2 regions of the Brevundimonas sp. GW821-FHT10A07 genome follow, and region 2 is predicted to be linked to the other one. Evidence: riboswitches for the same ligand, from Rfam matches in the RefSeq annotation. Region 2 holds a riboswitch; the other holds the start of a gene.
The links. Region 2 has a riboswitch for manganese ahead of AC07NC_RS16845 (TMEM165/GDT1 family protein). Riboswitches for the same ligand answer to the same signal wherever they lie in the genome.
Positions count from the first base shown of each region.

Region 1: it holds a riboswitch for manganese, as region 2 does, so the genes downstream of both, AC07NC_RS15900 (manganese efflux pump MntP) here and AC07NC_RS16845 (TMEM165/GDT1 family protein) in region 2, are expected to answer to the same signal.

Region 1 is NZ_JBWKNX010000022.1:62,462-69,715, forward strand. It holds gene AC07NC_RS15885 (hypothetical protein) at 103-414, shown strand; gene dmeF (CDF family Co(II)/Ni(II) efflux transporter DmeF) at 585-1,544, opposite strand; gene AC07NC_RS15895 (metal/formaldehyde-sensitive transcriptional repressor) at 1,556-1,831, opposite strand; yybP-ykoY riboswitch at 1,884-2,048, shown strand; gene AC07NC_RS15900 (manganese efflux pump MntP) at 2,054-2,626, shown strand; gene AC07NC_RS15905 (DUF305 domain-containing protein) at 3,272-3,772, opposite strand; gene AC07NC_RS15910 (acyltransferase family protein) at 3,980-5,104, opposite strand; gene AC07NC_RS15915 (copper resistance system multicopper oxidase) at 5,373-7,160, shown strand; gene AC07NC_RS15920 (copper resistance protein B) at 7,157-7,254, shown strand, end outside.
Region 2 is NZ_JBWKNX010000026.1:7,991-15,244, reverse strand. It holds gene AC07NC_RS16860 (argininosuccinate synthase) at 1-422, shown strand, start outside; gene AC07NC_RS16855 (GDP-mannose pyrophosphatase) at 448-1,029, shown strand; gene AC07NC_RS16850 (PQQ-dependent sugar dehydrogenase) at 1,045-2,355, opposite strand; gene AC07NC_RS16845 (TMEM165/GDT1 family protein) at 2,408-2,971, opposite strand; yybP-ykoY riboswitch at 3,071-3,187, opposite strand; gene AC07NC_RS16840 (acetyl-CoA hydrolase/transferase family protein) at 3,243-4,562, opposite strand; gene AC07NC_RS16835 (phosphatase PAP2 family protein) at 4,649-5,431, opposite strand; gene AC07NC_RS16830 (ribonucleoside-diphosphate reductase subunit alpha) at 5,706-7,254, shown strand, end outside.

The DNA of each region.
Region 1 (7,254 bases), on a different contig from region 2:
AAGCGTTCCGCTATCCGAAGCCGCGAGCTCCGTTGGCGTGAAGGTCGCTATGGCAAGCGGCGGCGCGTTCGTCCTCAGAGGCGGCCCGCGGAGCCGCAGCCCGTGCGTGACGCCGTGGTGGCCGTCGCCGTCGGTCTGGTGGCCGCCGGCGTTGCCCTGTCTATCGCGTTCGGCCTGTTGGGGGCGTACCGGATGCCGCTCCATTACGGCTACGGTCTGGTCCTTGGAATCATCATCGTCGGCGGTGCGTTGGCTGGGCCTCGCGATCGCACCGGCTGGATGATCACGGGGGCGATCGCTCTCGCCTGGCTGCTGGGGACCGGTTACCTCTATTCCGTGCGCGACCAGATCCACCTCCGCCCCGAAGGGCATCATGGAAGGACCACCGTCGTCTTCGAACCGGGACCGGGCTGAGCGCCGGGCGAGGTCAACATCGGCGGGCATTCCGGGGCCTGGCCGGTTTCAGCGCAGGCGGCCGGCGCGAGCCGTCTGGCGCCACTCGACGCAAGGGCGGATCGTTACACACGAGCATCCGGATGTTCTGACGTTCACTCGCGAGGGCTGCGTCGGGCGGCCGAACCGGGTCAGCGGCACTCCACGGTGAGATGTCCGAGTTCGTGAACCGGCCGCAGCCGGGTTCGTATGGTTTCGCTGTCAACCGCTCCGGTGACGCTGACGATAGCGGCGTGAGCCTCGGGCCCGACCCGCCAGACGTGCAGGTCGGTGATCCGGGCATCGCCCGGTCCCTCCACGCAGTCCCGCACCTCGGCCTCGAGGGTGCTGTCCGTCGTGTCGAGCAGGACCGCGGCGGTGTCGCGCATCAGCGACCATGACCATCGTGCGATGACGATGGCGCCGACGACGCCCATCAACGGATCCAGCCAGACCCAGCCGAGGTAGCGCCCCGCCACCAGGGCGACGATGGCCAGCACCGACGTCAGGGCGTCGGCCAGGACGTGGAAATAGGCTGAGCGCAGGTTGTTGTCGCGATGGGCGCTGTGCCCGGAGTGATGATCATCATGGTGATCGTCATCATGGTCATGACCATGGTGGCCGTGGTCGTGATGGCCATGATGATGATGATGACCGCCCCCGGCCAGCAGCAGGGCGCTGACCAGGTTGACCCCCAGACCGAGAACGGCGACGAGCGTGGCCTGACCGAAGGCGACCGAGCGCGGATCGAACAGGCGCGCGATGGACTCTCCGGCGATCCCGAGCGCGACGATGCCCAGCACCAAGGCCGAGGCGAAGCCGGCGAGGTCGCCCACCTTGCCGGTCCCGAAGCTGAAGCGCCGGTTGGCCGAATGGCGCTTGGCATAGGCATAGGCCCCGGCCGCCACGGCCAGGGCGCCGGCATGGGTGGCCATGTGGAAACCGTCGGCCAGCAGGGCCATCGAGCCATAGACCATGCCGGCGATGATCTCCCCGACCATCATGACGGCGGTCAGGCCGACGACCCACAACGTCCGCCGCGCACTCTCATCGTGCGACCGGCTGAGGAAATGATGATCGTGGGTCAGATAGTCGAACTCGGTCGGGTTCATGTCGCGGGTCTTCACCTGGAATAGCGGCGGATGAGGAGGCTCAGTTCGTCAGCGCCGTTTTGGCGATCCGCCTCGCTCAGCCCGGGATCGGCGACGTGGTGACGAAGATGATCTTCGATCAGCTCTTCCAGCAATCCGCTCATGGCGCCGCGGGCGGCGGCGGCCTGCTGCAGGATTTGCGAACAGCCGGCCTCCGCCTCGATCGCGCGCTCGATCGCGCCGAGCTGGCCGGCGATGCGGCGGACGCGGGCGACGAGCTTCTCCTTGTTGGTGGAGGTGTGGGCCATGGGTACTCCCCTATAGTATCTTGCCGGAACGCGCGAGGGTGGTTAGAAGGCGCTTCCTGTTGGGGAGTAGCTTCCGGCATCTGATCGCCGGGGTCGGATCAACACACTCGCGTTTCGACGCGTGGTCCGACCAGCGGAACCACCGCCTGGCGAGACCAGCGCGTCCCACCACCGCACCGGCCGGGGAGGGAAGCGCTGTTCGTCGCCCGGTGGATGCCCGTCATGACTCCCCTTGCCATCGCTGTCCTGTCACTCAGCATGTCCACCGATGCTTTCGCAGCGGCGGTCGGTCGCGGCGCGTCGCACCGTCCGACCCTGCCCGGCGCGGTCAAGGCGGGTCTGGTGTTCGGTGTCATCGAAGCCATCACGCCCTTGATCGGCTGGGGGCTCGGCATGGTCGCCGCGGGTCTGGTCGAGAAGATCGATCACTGGATCGCCTTCGGCCTGCTGGCCGCCGTGGGCGGCAGGATGATCCGGGAAGCGACCCGTTTCCGACCGGGGGATGCGTGCGACGAGCCGCGCCGTTCCGGACCCTGGGGGCTGATCGTGACGGCGGTCGGGACCAGTATCGACGCCGCTGCCGTCGGGGTCGGCCTGGCCTTCATCGGGGCCAATATCTGGATCATCGCCGCCTCGATCGGGCTCACGACCTTCCTGCTCGCGACCATCGGCATGGTGGTCGGTCGTATGGTCGGCCGGCGCTTTGGCAAGGCGGTTGAGCTGTTAGGGGGTCTCGCCCTCGTCACGCTCGGCCTGACCATCCTGCTCGAGCACCTGGGCGTCCTCGGCGCCTAGGCGGCCTCCGGCCCGGGCTTCGCGCCCGGGCGGAGCCGGAGTTCGCGAGGGAATGGGTCTGGCGCGGATGTCGTCGGGCAACAGCGCGTCCATGACATAGAAGCCGTACCCCGCCAGTTCCCTGGCGACGCGGGCGATCTCATCCTGTCGACGCCCTGAGAGGTCGGTCTCAATGTCCGTCGGCTTGATCACGACAGCCCTCCTGCCCGAGCATCGGAGAGACGCCGTCGGGGAGGTTGCCGCAACTCAACAAGCTGTCATCGTCCCCCGTAGTGGAGGCCGCGGACCTGTCAGGCCGAAACACTGGCGCTCGGTCGACAACCACACCCTTTCGGTCCACGGCCCTTGCAAAGAGCAGATCCAGGGGAGGCGGATCAGTGGGGACGACAGGCCCGCCGGTCCGGCGGGCGAGCGCGCGGTCGGCACCGGCAGCCTGGGCCACGCGCGTTTTGAGACCGAGATGACCTGGACGGCACGAAGGACCGGTCCCAGGCAAGACAAGGACGCGCGAGAGCGACGGGAAGTGGCGTTCCCCGAAGGCCGTGACATCAGCTGCGCGATTGAGGAATGAACCCAGGGCAGCCGGGCCTTTCGACGGATCATTCGACGACGCGGGCGTGGGTAACTCCCGATCGAAGATCCTGATCAGCGCTCAGTGTAGGCGGGTAGGTCGGGTGCCGTGGAGGGTGTGGGATTGCGTTCGAGGTCGGCGATGAGCGCGTCCATCTCGGCGATCTCACGCTTTTGCGCCTCGATGATGCCGTCGGCGAGTTCGCGCACCCGCGGGTCGCGGATATGGGCGCGTTCACTCGTCAGGATGGCGATCGAGTGATGCGGGATCATCGCGCGCATATAGTCGACGTCGTTGACCGTCTCCTGACTGCGGACGAGCCAGAGCGATCCGGCGAACACCAGGACGGCTGCGCCGATGATGGCCAGGTTCAGACGCTTGTCCGTGTACATCTTGAGCATGAAGAGCAGCATGATGACGGCCATGACCGCGCCCATCACCAGCGCCATCCAGGCCCGGGTCTCGCTGAACCGTGCGTGGTCCAGCTGGTAGGTGTTCAGATACATCAATCCGAACATGACGAGTGTGGATGTCGCGATCATCGCGCCGAAGCGCAAATAGGTCTTGGTGTTCATGACAAACCTCCGTTCCTTCAAGTCCGGCCGAAACGGGTCGTAATCCCGAGGGTTGCCGGGGTGGAAAAAGATCGGCCGGACGGACGAATTCAACGACTGTCGGTGAGGGAATTCGACCTCGAAGACGTAATGCACCTGTCGTTCCGGGTCGCGCTGACTCGCCAGGTCAGAGACGAGGGTGCACGAGGCGCACCCGGCGAAAGGGCGTCAGACGGTCCCGCACGGGGGAGGTGTCCGGCCTTCGAAGCGTCGCCGGATCCAGCGGCGACCAGGTTTTTCCACACCCAGATGCAGCGCGGCGGCGGCGGCGACGGTGACCACGAACAGGCCCGCCAGTTCCAGGGGAGACATGTAGAAGCCGCTGTCGATCCCGCGAAGCTCTGATGCGACGCCCTTGTAGGCCACCAGCAGCGGCATGTGGACCAGGTAGAGGGCGAAGGAGGCCTCACCCGAGAAAGTCGCGAGGGGGGCTGACAAGGGGCCGTCTCCCGCGGCTCTGGCCAGCATGGACCATGTCAGAATCAGGGGCGCGGCGAGGGCGACCACTAACCGGTCGTCGAGACTAAACTGCATGGCCAGCAGCAGGCACAGGGTGGCAATCACACTGGCGTCAATGGCGACGCCTCGCGACCACCGCCATCGACGGCCCAGTCCATAGAGCGCCATGCCGATCAGAAACTCTGGAAGGATGCGCAGGATGCCCATGTCGTCCTCGGCACGCGGCAGCACCTTGCCGAACATCTGGCCATAGACGGCGTCGATCACGATGAAGCCGAGCGCGCCCAGCAACAGCAAGGCCCAGGGGCGGGTCTTCAACTTCATCGCGATCAGCGCATAGGCAGGGAAGAGCAGATAGGCGAACCATTCGGCCGAAAGCGACCAGGACGGACCGCTCCAGTTGTAGCCGACAAGGCTCGGAAACCAGGCCTGGACGAGCAGCAAGGTTTTGACGAACCCCTCGAGAGTGTAGGTGGTCGGGTCGTACTGGACCCCGGCGGCCCGGGCGACGATTACCATGACCAGGACTCCGCCCAGCACCGCCAGGTGCAGGGGGTAAAGCCGGGCGATGCGGGCGACGATGAAGCGCCGGTAGCTGAAGGTTCCGGCTGCGAAGGACGGGCCGTAGACATGAGCCAGGATGAACCCGGACAGCATGAAGAAGGCGTCCACCGCCAGCCGGGACCGCTCGATGATCGGGCTGAAGCCCAGGGCGGGATCCCACTGGAGCTGGTAGTGGAACAACACCACGCCGATCGCCAGGAAGGCCCTCAGACTGGTGAGGGCTCGCAGGTCAGTGGGGTAGCCCTCGCGGGTGGGCGAAACGGACGTCATGCGCGATGGTCCCAGGGTCGGACGGGACCGGACTGTCCGCCTAATTGGGTTACGCGTCGGTCGCGATCATCCCTCGCCGGGATCGCCGGGATCGCCAGGGAGTCAGGCGCGCCGGCTTTGGGGCAGGCCCAAACCGAAGGCCTTCACGGCTCTAGCCCCTGCCTCGGCGCGCCGTCTGTCGCGAGGGATCGGCGCGCGCGATGCGTAAACCCCTAGAGGACGTCGCCGGACACGGCGTGACGCCCCCTTTGAAGTTCAGGAGACACCCATGAAGCTCGACCGTCGCGCGCTGTTGCGCGGAGCCGCCGCCGGCGGTGGTGTTCTGGCGCTGCAGGGACTGACGCCGGCCTGGGCCCAGACGGGCTCCCCCGGTCTGCGCGCTGACCTGCCGACCCTGTCGGGTCCAAACATCGATCTCACAATCGCCCAGACGCCTTTCACTGTCGGCGGGCGGACCGCGACGGCGACAACGATCAACGGCACTCTTCCAGCCCCTCTGCTGCGCCTGCGCGAGGGCCAGAACGTCCGGCTGGCGGTGCACAATCAGCTCGAGGAAGACACCTCGATCCACTGGCACGGCATTCTGCTGCCGTTCCAGATGGACGGCGTGCCGGGCATCAGCTTCCCCGGCATCAAGCCGCGCGAGACCTTCGTCTATGAGTTCCCGGTCCGGCAATCGGGCACCTTCTGGTACCACAGCCATTCGGGCCTGCAGGAGGCGCTGGGCCATTACGGTCCGATCGTCATCGACCCGGCGGGTGCCGATCCGGTCGGCTATGACCGCGAACATGTGCTGGTCCTGTCGGACTGGAGCTTCATGCATCCGCACGAAATTCTCGAAAAGCTGAAGAAGAGCCCGGGCTATTTCAACCGCCAGAGGACCACTCTTGCCGGGCTGCTGGACGGCAGCGACCGGATGAGTCTGGAGGAGCGCAGGGCGTGGGGCAGGATGCGGATGGACCCGCGTGACATCCTCGATGTGAGCGGCACCACCTACACCTATCTGATCAACGGCCACGGCCCGCAGGAGAACTGGACCGGCCTGTTCCGGCCCGGCGAGCGAGTGCGGCTGCGCGTCATCAACGCCTCTGCCATGTCGATCTTCAACGTCCGCATTCCCGGCCTGGCCATGACCGTGGTCCAGGCGGATGGCGAGAACGTCCGCCCGGTCGAGACCGACGAGTTCCAGATCTCGGTCGCCGAGACCTATGACGTCATCGTCCGCCCGACCGAGGATCGCGCCTACACCATCGTCTCCGAAGCCATCGACCGGTCCGGCATGGGTCGCGCCACCCTCGCGCCCCGGATGGGGATGACGGCCGAGGTGCCGCCGCTGCGTGAGGTGCCCAATCTGACCATGAAGGACATGGGCATGGGCGGGATGGGCGGCATGGATCATGGAGCCATGCCGGGAATGGCACCCGCCGCCCCCATGGCAGGAATGGCCCCTGATGCTGCTGCGGGCGGCGCGGCGACGCGAGGCATGTCCGGCATGAATATGCGGGATCCCGAGAACGCCCCTCCTGACATGCGGGTCGGGGTCGGGGTCGATGCCATTGCCATGACGCCGGTCAACCGATTGGGCGAGCGCCCGATCGGCCTGGCCGAGGTCGACCACCGAGTACTGGTCTATACCGACCTCGTGGCGCTGCAGCCGAACAAGGATCGGCGGCCGCCCAGTCGCAGTATGGAAATCCACCTGACCGGCAATATGGAACGGTTCATGTGGAGCTTTGATGGCGAGAAATTCAGCGAGGGGGTGGAGCCGTTCCGCTTCGAGTTGAATGAACGCGTGCGGGTCACCCTGGTCAATGACTCGATGATGGCCCACCCGATCCACCTGCACGGCCATTTCTTCGAACTGGTCACCGGCGGTCCGGCCGGGCACCAGCCGCTGAAGCACACGGTCAATGTCGCGCCGGGCGGCAAGGTCACCTTCGACCTGACCGCCGACAACCCCGGGGACTGGGCCTTCCACTGCCATCTGCTGATGCATATGCACGCGGGAATGTTCAACGTCGTCACTGTCCGACCCCTGGAAGGAGCCGCCGCATGATCCGGACCTCCGTCGCCCTTCTGCCGTTGATGCTCGTCGCTGCACCGGCCTTCGCCCAGTCTCACGCCGGTCACACACCGCCGGCCCAGGCACA
Region 2 (7,254 bases):
GTTTCGTCGGCATGAAGTCGCGCGGCGTCTATGAGACCCCCGGCGGGACCATCCTGATCGCGGCCCACCGCGGCATCGAGAGCATCACCCTGGACGGGGGTTCCATGCACCTGAAGGACCAGCTGATGCCGAAATACGCCGAGCTGATCTACAACGGCTTCTGGTTCTCGCCCGAGCGCGAGATGCTGCAGGCCGCCATCGACAAGAGCCAGGAAAAGGTCTCGGGCACGGTCAAGGTCAAGCTGTACAAGGGCAATGTCTCGGTCATCGGCCGCGAGAGCCCCTACAGCCTGTACGACCAGGACCTCGTCACCTTCGAGGAAGGCGTCCAGGCCTATGACCACAAGGACGCGGCCGGCTTCATCAAGCTGAATGCGCTGCGCCTGCGGGTGCTGGCCAAGCGCGACGCGCGCAAGGCCTAGCGCCAGACCCGCCCGAGGCAAGCCGATGACCGTCAAGGACCGTCTCAGGATCCACGAGACCCGGCTTCTCTCGGACAACTGGTATGTGCTGAAGACGACCCGGTTCGACTGGAAACGGCGCGACGGACGCTGGCAGACCCAGGAGCGGGAACATTACGACCGGGGCAATGGGGCGGTGCTGCTGCCCTATAATCCGGCGGCGCGCACCGTGCTGCTGGTGCGGCAGTTCCGGTTGCCGGCCTATCTGAACGGTTACGACGACCTGCTGATCGAGGCGGCGGCCGGCCTGCTGGACGACGCCGAGCCCGAGGTGCGGATCCGCGCCGAGGTCGAGGAGGAGCTGGGTTATCGTCTCGGCGCGGTCCGCAAGGTGTTCGAGGCGTTCATGAGCCCCGGCTCCGTCACCGAAATCCTGCACTTCTTCGTCGCCGAGTACGATCCGTCGATGAAGATCGGCGACGGCGGCGGTCATCCGGACGAGGGCGAGGACATCGAGGTGCTGGAGCCCACGCTGGACGAGGCCCTGGCCATGATCGCCGACGGCCGCATCCGCGACGCCAAGACCATCATGCTGTTGCAGCATCTGGCTTTGACGCTGCGGGCGTAGGCGCGCCGTTCCGGCCTAGTCGGCGATCTCCGACCGGGCGATCCTGAGGATCGCCCGGCTGCGGTCGTCCGTGACCCAGATCGATCCGTCGGCGGCGACCGCCAGAACCACCGGCGAGCCGCGCGGCTGGCGACCCGCGACCGCGTCCCAACCCGGCGTCAGCACCTTGCCGCGCACGCTGGGCGCCCCGGCCGGATAGGGCAGGGCGCCGCGCGGGTAGATGGCGTAACGTCCGCCGATGTCGGTCAGAGGGCGGCCTTGCGCGTCGGTCTCGGCCGCCACGATCCGTCCAGCGGCGCGACGATAGCCGTGCCAGCTCATCAACAGCCGGCCGCGCAGTTCGGGGAACATCGCCCCTTGGTAATAGATCAGGTCCAGCGGCGCGGCGTGCGGCGGCAAGAGGGCGACCGGCCGGTCGCGCCGGTCGCAGCGGGCCTGGGCCGCGCTCCAGCCCGGCAGGGGCGTCGTCAGGTCCACGCAATAGGGCCAGCCGTAATGGCCGCCCTGACGCAGGACGTTGATCTCGTCATACGGATGGTCGGGCGTGGTCAGATCGACGGAGTTCTCGCCCTGAAGGATCGTGCCCGACCGATGCCGCACCAGGGCGATGGAGTTGCGCAGGCCCGAGGCGAAGACGGTGCTGTCCTGCGCCCACCGGCCGTCGCCCAGATAGGCGTGGCGGCGCACCTGGGCGGTTCGGGCGCTTTCGGCGCAGGCGCCCTTGGCGTCAGTGCGCGGCCGACCCCGCGCGTCCAGGCAACGGTCGCTGGGCGCCCCGACATTGACCAGCAGAGCGCCGTCGCCGTCGAAGACGAAGCTGGACAGGGGGTGGCGATTGTCGTGCAGCCGGTTGTCCGGCAGGTCGCCGATCACGGTCCGCACCGTCGCCGCCGGATCGGCCGCATCGGGGTCCAGGGTCAGGATGCGGTTCATCTCGGACACATAGATCCGTCCGTTCGGGCCCCGCGCTACCGTGTGCGGCATGGACAGCCCCTGGGCGAGCCTGCGCCAGCGCGCCGTCCCGTCGGCGCCGAACGACAGCCGCCAGACGGCGCCGCGTCCCGCCTCCCACCCGCCCAGGTCGGTGACGAGCCAGTCTCCGCCGGGCAGGGGCAGCAGGCCGCGCGGCATGCGGGGTCCGTCAGTCCCCGCGCCCTGCCAGATCAGGCCCAGGCAATAGCCCGGCGCCATCCGCACCGTGGTCGCGGGCCGCCCGCCGCAGTCGCCGTCCACGGCATAGGCGCGCGAGGCGGCTTTGGCGCCGGCCGGAAGGCTGAGCAGGGCGAGCGCGAGGAGCGTAAGCAGGGGGCGGATGTGACGGCGCATGGCTTCTTGGTAAGGCCAGGCCGGACAGATTGCGAGCCTCGGGCGGGGCTTCCTATGTGGCGAACAGGATCCACAACCCCGTCGCGGCGAAACCCACAGCGGCGGCCAGGCGGATCCATTTCAGGGGCAAGGTCTTCGCCGCCTTTTCCCCCAGCAGGACGGCGGGGCCGTTGACCAGCATCATGCCCAGGGTCGATCCGGCCACGACCAGCGGCAGGTTCTCGAACCGGGCGGCGAGCATGGCGGTGGCGACCTGGGTCTTGTCGCCCATCTCAATCAGGAAGAAGGCCGAGGCGGTGGTCCAGAAGATGGCCCAGAAGCCGCGCTGAACCTCGCCCTTCTGTTCGTCCAAGGTATCGGGGATCAGGGCCCAGGCGGCGAAGCCCAGGAAGGCGACGCCGACGATCCAGCGCATCCAGTCGCCGGTGATGAAATGGGCCAGAACCGTGCCGGCCAGGGCCGCGAAGGCGTGGTTCAGCAGGGTGGCGGCGAGAATGCCCAGGATGATGGGCGTGGGCCGTCGCCAGGTCGCCGCCATGACGATGGACAACAACATGGTCTTGTCCCCGATCTCCGCGATGGAGACCAGGCCGGTCGAGATCAGAAAGGCTTCCAAGAAGGAACCTGTGTGCGCGGGAGCCTCGGCGGACGGACCTGTGGCGTTCGCAGCCGGGCCCCGCGTGGACATCCCTGCGAAAGCCGCCGGTCTTGCCGTGATCCGGACCCCAAGAGGGTCCCGGACCGTTCCCGCGCCATCCTCTCCGGGAGAGGAAGCATGTTGACGCGAGCCCCGCTGATTGTTGCGGGCGGCTACTCCCCGATGACGGGCCGGGGTTTAGGACGCGCCGCCGGAAATGAAAAGTCGATAACGACTCGCAAGATTTGCCTCAGATCAGACCCTGCCGCCCAGCCTCGGCCGTCAGGTCGTCGCGGAACTCGGGCGCGGCCAGGGCGATCAGGGCGCGGGCCCGCTCGCTGGTCGACTTGCCTTTCAGGTTGGTCCAGCCGTGTTCGGTGACGATGATGTGGACGTCGTTCCGGGGCGTGGTGACCGGGCCGTCCAGCCGGGCGACGATGCGCGAACAGGTCCCCCTGGCCGCCGTCGCATGGCAGGCGATGATCGACTTGCCGCCCTCGGACCCATAGGCGCCGCGTACGAAGTCCAGCTGTCCGCCCGAGGCGGTGAACTGGCGGCCGTTCAGGAACTCTGAACAGCAGGCGCCGCTCAGGTCGATCTGAAGCGTGGCGTTGACCGAGACCATCTTCGCATTGTGGGCGATCACCGCCGGGTCGTTCACATAGGAGACGGGATGGGCCTCAAGCCCGCGGTTGCCGTCCAGGAAGTCATAGGTGTTCTGGTCGCCCATCGAGAAGGCGAAGACCCCGACCCCGGGGTGCAGGGTCTTGCGGGCGTGGTTGGCGACGCCGGCCTGCATCAGTTCGACCAGGCCCGGCGTCAGCATTTCTGTATGGACCCCCAGGTCGCGGTGGTCCTTCAGGGCGTCGCAGACGGCGTTGGGCAGGGCGCCGATCCCCATCTGCAGCGTCGCCCCGTCCTCGACCAGATCGGCGATGATCCGGCCGATGGCGAGGTCGGCCGGCTGGGGCTCGGCCCTGGGCACGACCAGCAGGGGGGCGGCGTGTTCCACGATCCCGGCGATCCTGGAGACATGGACGGTGCAGTCGCCGAACACGCGCGGCATGTGCGGATTGACTTCGACCACGATGGTCCGGGCCGTTTCCGACACCGGCTTGGCGTAGTCCGTGTTGGTCCCGAAGGAGAAGAATCCGTCCGCATCCATCGGCGAGACGGTGCAGACCAGCGCATCCACCCCGACTTCGTCGCACAGCAGGCGCGGCGACTGCTGGAAGCCGGTCGGGATGAACTGCACCGGATTGGGCCGCCCCTCCTCGAAGGCGCGCTGCTCCAGCCGGCGTTCGACGGCGCTGTGGAACAGGCTCCACGGCCGGATCCGGTCCATCAACTCGTAGCGCAGCACCGTCTCGCCGGCGATGGCGGTGGAGAGCAGATAATAGAGGTTCACATCCTCGACCTCGCCGCGCTCGGCCCGTTCGGCCAGGGCCTTCAGCAGGGCCGGGGGCTGGGACACGCCCAGGCCCATGGCGACCTTGGCGCCCGACCGGATCAGGGCCGCAGCCTGGTCCGGTGTTTTCAGCCGTTCGGCATAGAGGGCGGCGTGGTCCATGGCGTATCTCCCGTCTGCGCGCCGCTCTGTTCAGATCGAGGCGGCGTCTCAAGACAGACTATCCTGCGTCCGACGCCAAGGCGGGGCTAGACTTTGGTCGGATCGTCCCCGGTTTCAGGCTCCATCGGCGACGGCTCGTCCTGCAGGGGCGCCTGATGACGCTTCTGCCAGCGCGCAATCCCATAGGCGACCAGCCACAGGACCATGGCCCAGGCCGAGCCCACGGCCCAGCCGGCGAAGACGTCCGTCGCCCAGTGGGCGCCCAGATAGATGCGGGTCAGCCCCACCAGCAGGGCCATCAGAATGCCGACCCCCAGGACGAAGATCTTGAACCTCTGGCGCGGAAAGGCCCGCGTCAGCATGACCGCGACGCTGAGGTAGAAGACCGTCGCCAGCAGGGCGTGGCCGGAGGGGAAGCTGGCGTTGATCGTCTCGACCGCCTGCAGGGCCTGGGGCGGGCGTTCGCGCTCGAACACCGCCTTCAGCCCCTCGCTGAGCATCACGCCGCCGATCAGGCCCAGGGCCAGCAGGACGGACGACAGCCATTTCCTCTGGCTCAACAGGAAGACGATGACGATCAGGGCGAACAGGCCCAGCACCGATATGCCGCCCAGCGAGGTGATGTCGGCCGCCGCCTCCTTCAGCCACCACGGCCCCCAGGGCCGGCCGGGATCGTCGGCATAGGGGCGCAGCAGGGCCAGAACCTGATGGTCGAAGGCCTGGCCGTCGGCCTCCGTCATGTCGTCGGCGATCTCGACGAAGGTCATGACGCCGATCGCGGCCACGAACAGGGCCGTCAAAGCGGCGATCTCTGTTCGCGCAACCGTCAGGGCGCGTATCAAAAAGGGACGGAAATCTGAAACGGTCATGGACGGGCCAAACGGCCAAGCTCGCCCTATGTTCCGATCACGCGTTCGTGATATCGCAACTGCGAACCCGCCTGACGGCTTTGCTGGCTTGCTCGCTGGATTTTCCCCAGGCGTGGACGACTTGTCCGACCGATTCGCCGACAAAGCGAGCGTCAAGACGTTGACGGGTTATTAGGCATGTGCGCCCTATATGTGGGCTCGGGGAGCGCTGAAGCCACTAGATGATGTGGTTACGGCGCAGGTGGCTCTAGGCTGTTTATTGTTCAGGACGCAGATGACCATGGCTGGCGGCGAGGCTTTGAAGACGACGGAATTCCAAGGTGTTGTGACGAATGCGACCCCTGAGAAGCCGCATCTGACTGTCGTGAAATCGGTCCAGGTGGATCGTTCGCGCGACGCCCTGCTGACCGACTTCGGCAAGAAGACGCTGGAAGACCGCTACCTGCTGGCGGGCGAAAGCTATCAGGACATGTTCGCCCGCGTCTCGACCGCCTTCTCGGACGACGCCGAGCACGCCCAGCGCCTGTACGACTATATGAGCCGCCTGTGGTTCATGCCGGCGACGCCGGTGCTGTCGAACGGCGGCGCGGATCGCGGCCTGCCGATCTCCTGCTTCCTGAATGCTGTCGGCGACAGCCTGGACGGCATCCAGAGCGTCTGGAACGAGAACGTCGCCCTGGCCTCGAACGGCGGCGGCATCGGCACCTACTGGGGCGGGGTCCGCTCCATCGGCGAAAAGGTCAAGGGCGCGGGCAAGACCTCGGGCATCATCCCCTTCATCCGCGTGATGGACTCGCTGACCCTGGCGATCAGCCAGGGCTCGCTGCGCCGCGGCTCGGCCGCCGTCTATCTGGACATTCACCATCCGGAGATCGAGGAATTCCTCGAGATCCGCAAACCCTCGGGCGACTTCAACCGCAAGTCCCTGAATCTGCACCACGGCGTCAACGTCACGGACGAATTCATGGAGGCGGTGAAGACCGGCTCGACCTTCGACCTGAAGTCGCCCAAGGACGGCGCGGTCATCAAGACCGTCGACGCCCGCTCGCTGTGGACCAAGCTGCTCGACATCCGGATGCAGACCGGCGAGCCCTATATGATCTTCTCCGACACGGTGAACCGCCAGATGGCGCCGCACCAGCGCGACCTGGGCCTGAAGGTCAAGCAGTCGAACCTGTGCGCCGAAATCATGCTGCACACCGGCCGCGACCACCTGGGCGTGGACCGGACCGCCGTCTGCTGCCTGTCGTCGGTCAATGCCGAGACCTTCCTGGAGTGGCGCGAAGAGCCCAAGTTCATCGAAGACATCATGCGCTTCCTGGACAATGTGCTGGAGGACTTCATCCGCCGCGCCCCGCCGGAAATGAAGGCCGCCGTCTATTCGGCCAAGCGCGAGCGTTCGGTCGGCCTGGGCCTGATGGGCTTCCACTCCTTCCTGCAGGGCCAGGGCGTCGCCTTCGAAAGCGCCATGGCCAAGTCGTGGAACATGCGCCTGTTCAAGCACCTGCGTCGCGAGGCCGACAAGGCCAGCCGCCTGCTGGCCGAAGAGAAGGGCCCCTGCCTGGACGCCGAGGAGCGCGGCGTCATGGAGCGGTTCAGCCACAAGCTGGCCATCGCCCCGACCGCCTCGATCTCGATCATCTGCGGCGGCACCTCCGCCGGCATCGAGCCGATCCCGGCCAATATCTACACCCACAAGACCCTGTCGGGCTCGTTCGCGGTCAAGAACCCCTATCTGGAGCGCCTGCTCGACGAGAAGGGGATCAACACCGAGGCGGTCTGGAACTCGATCCTCGAGCACGAGGGCTCGGTCCAGCACCTGG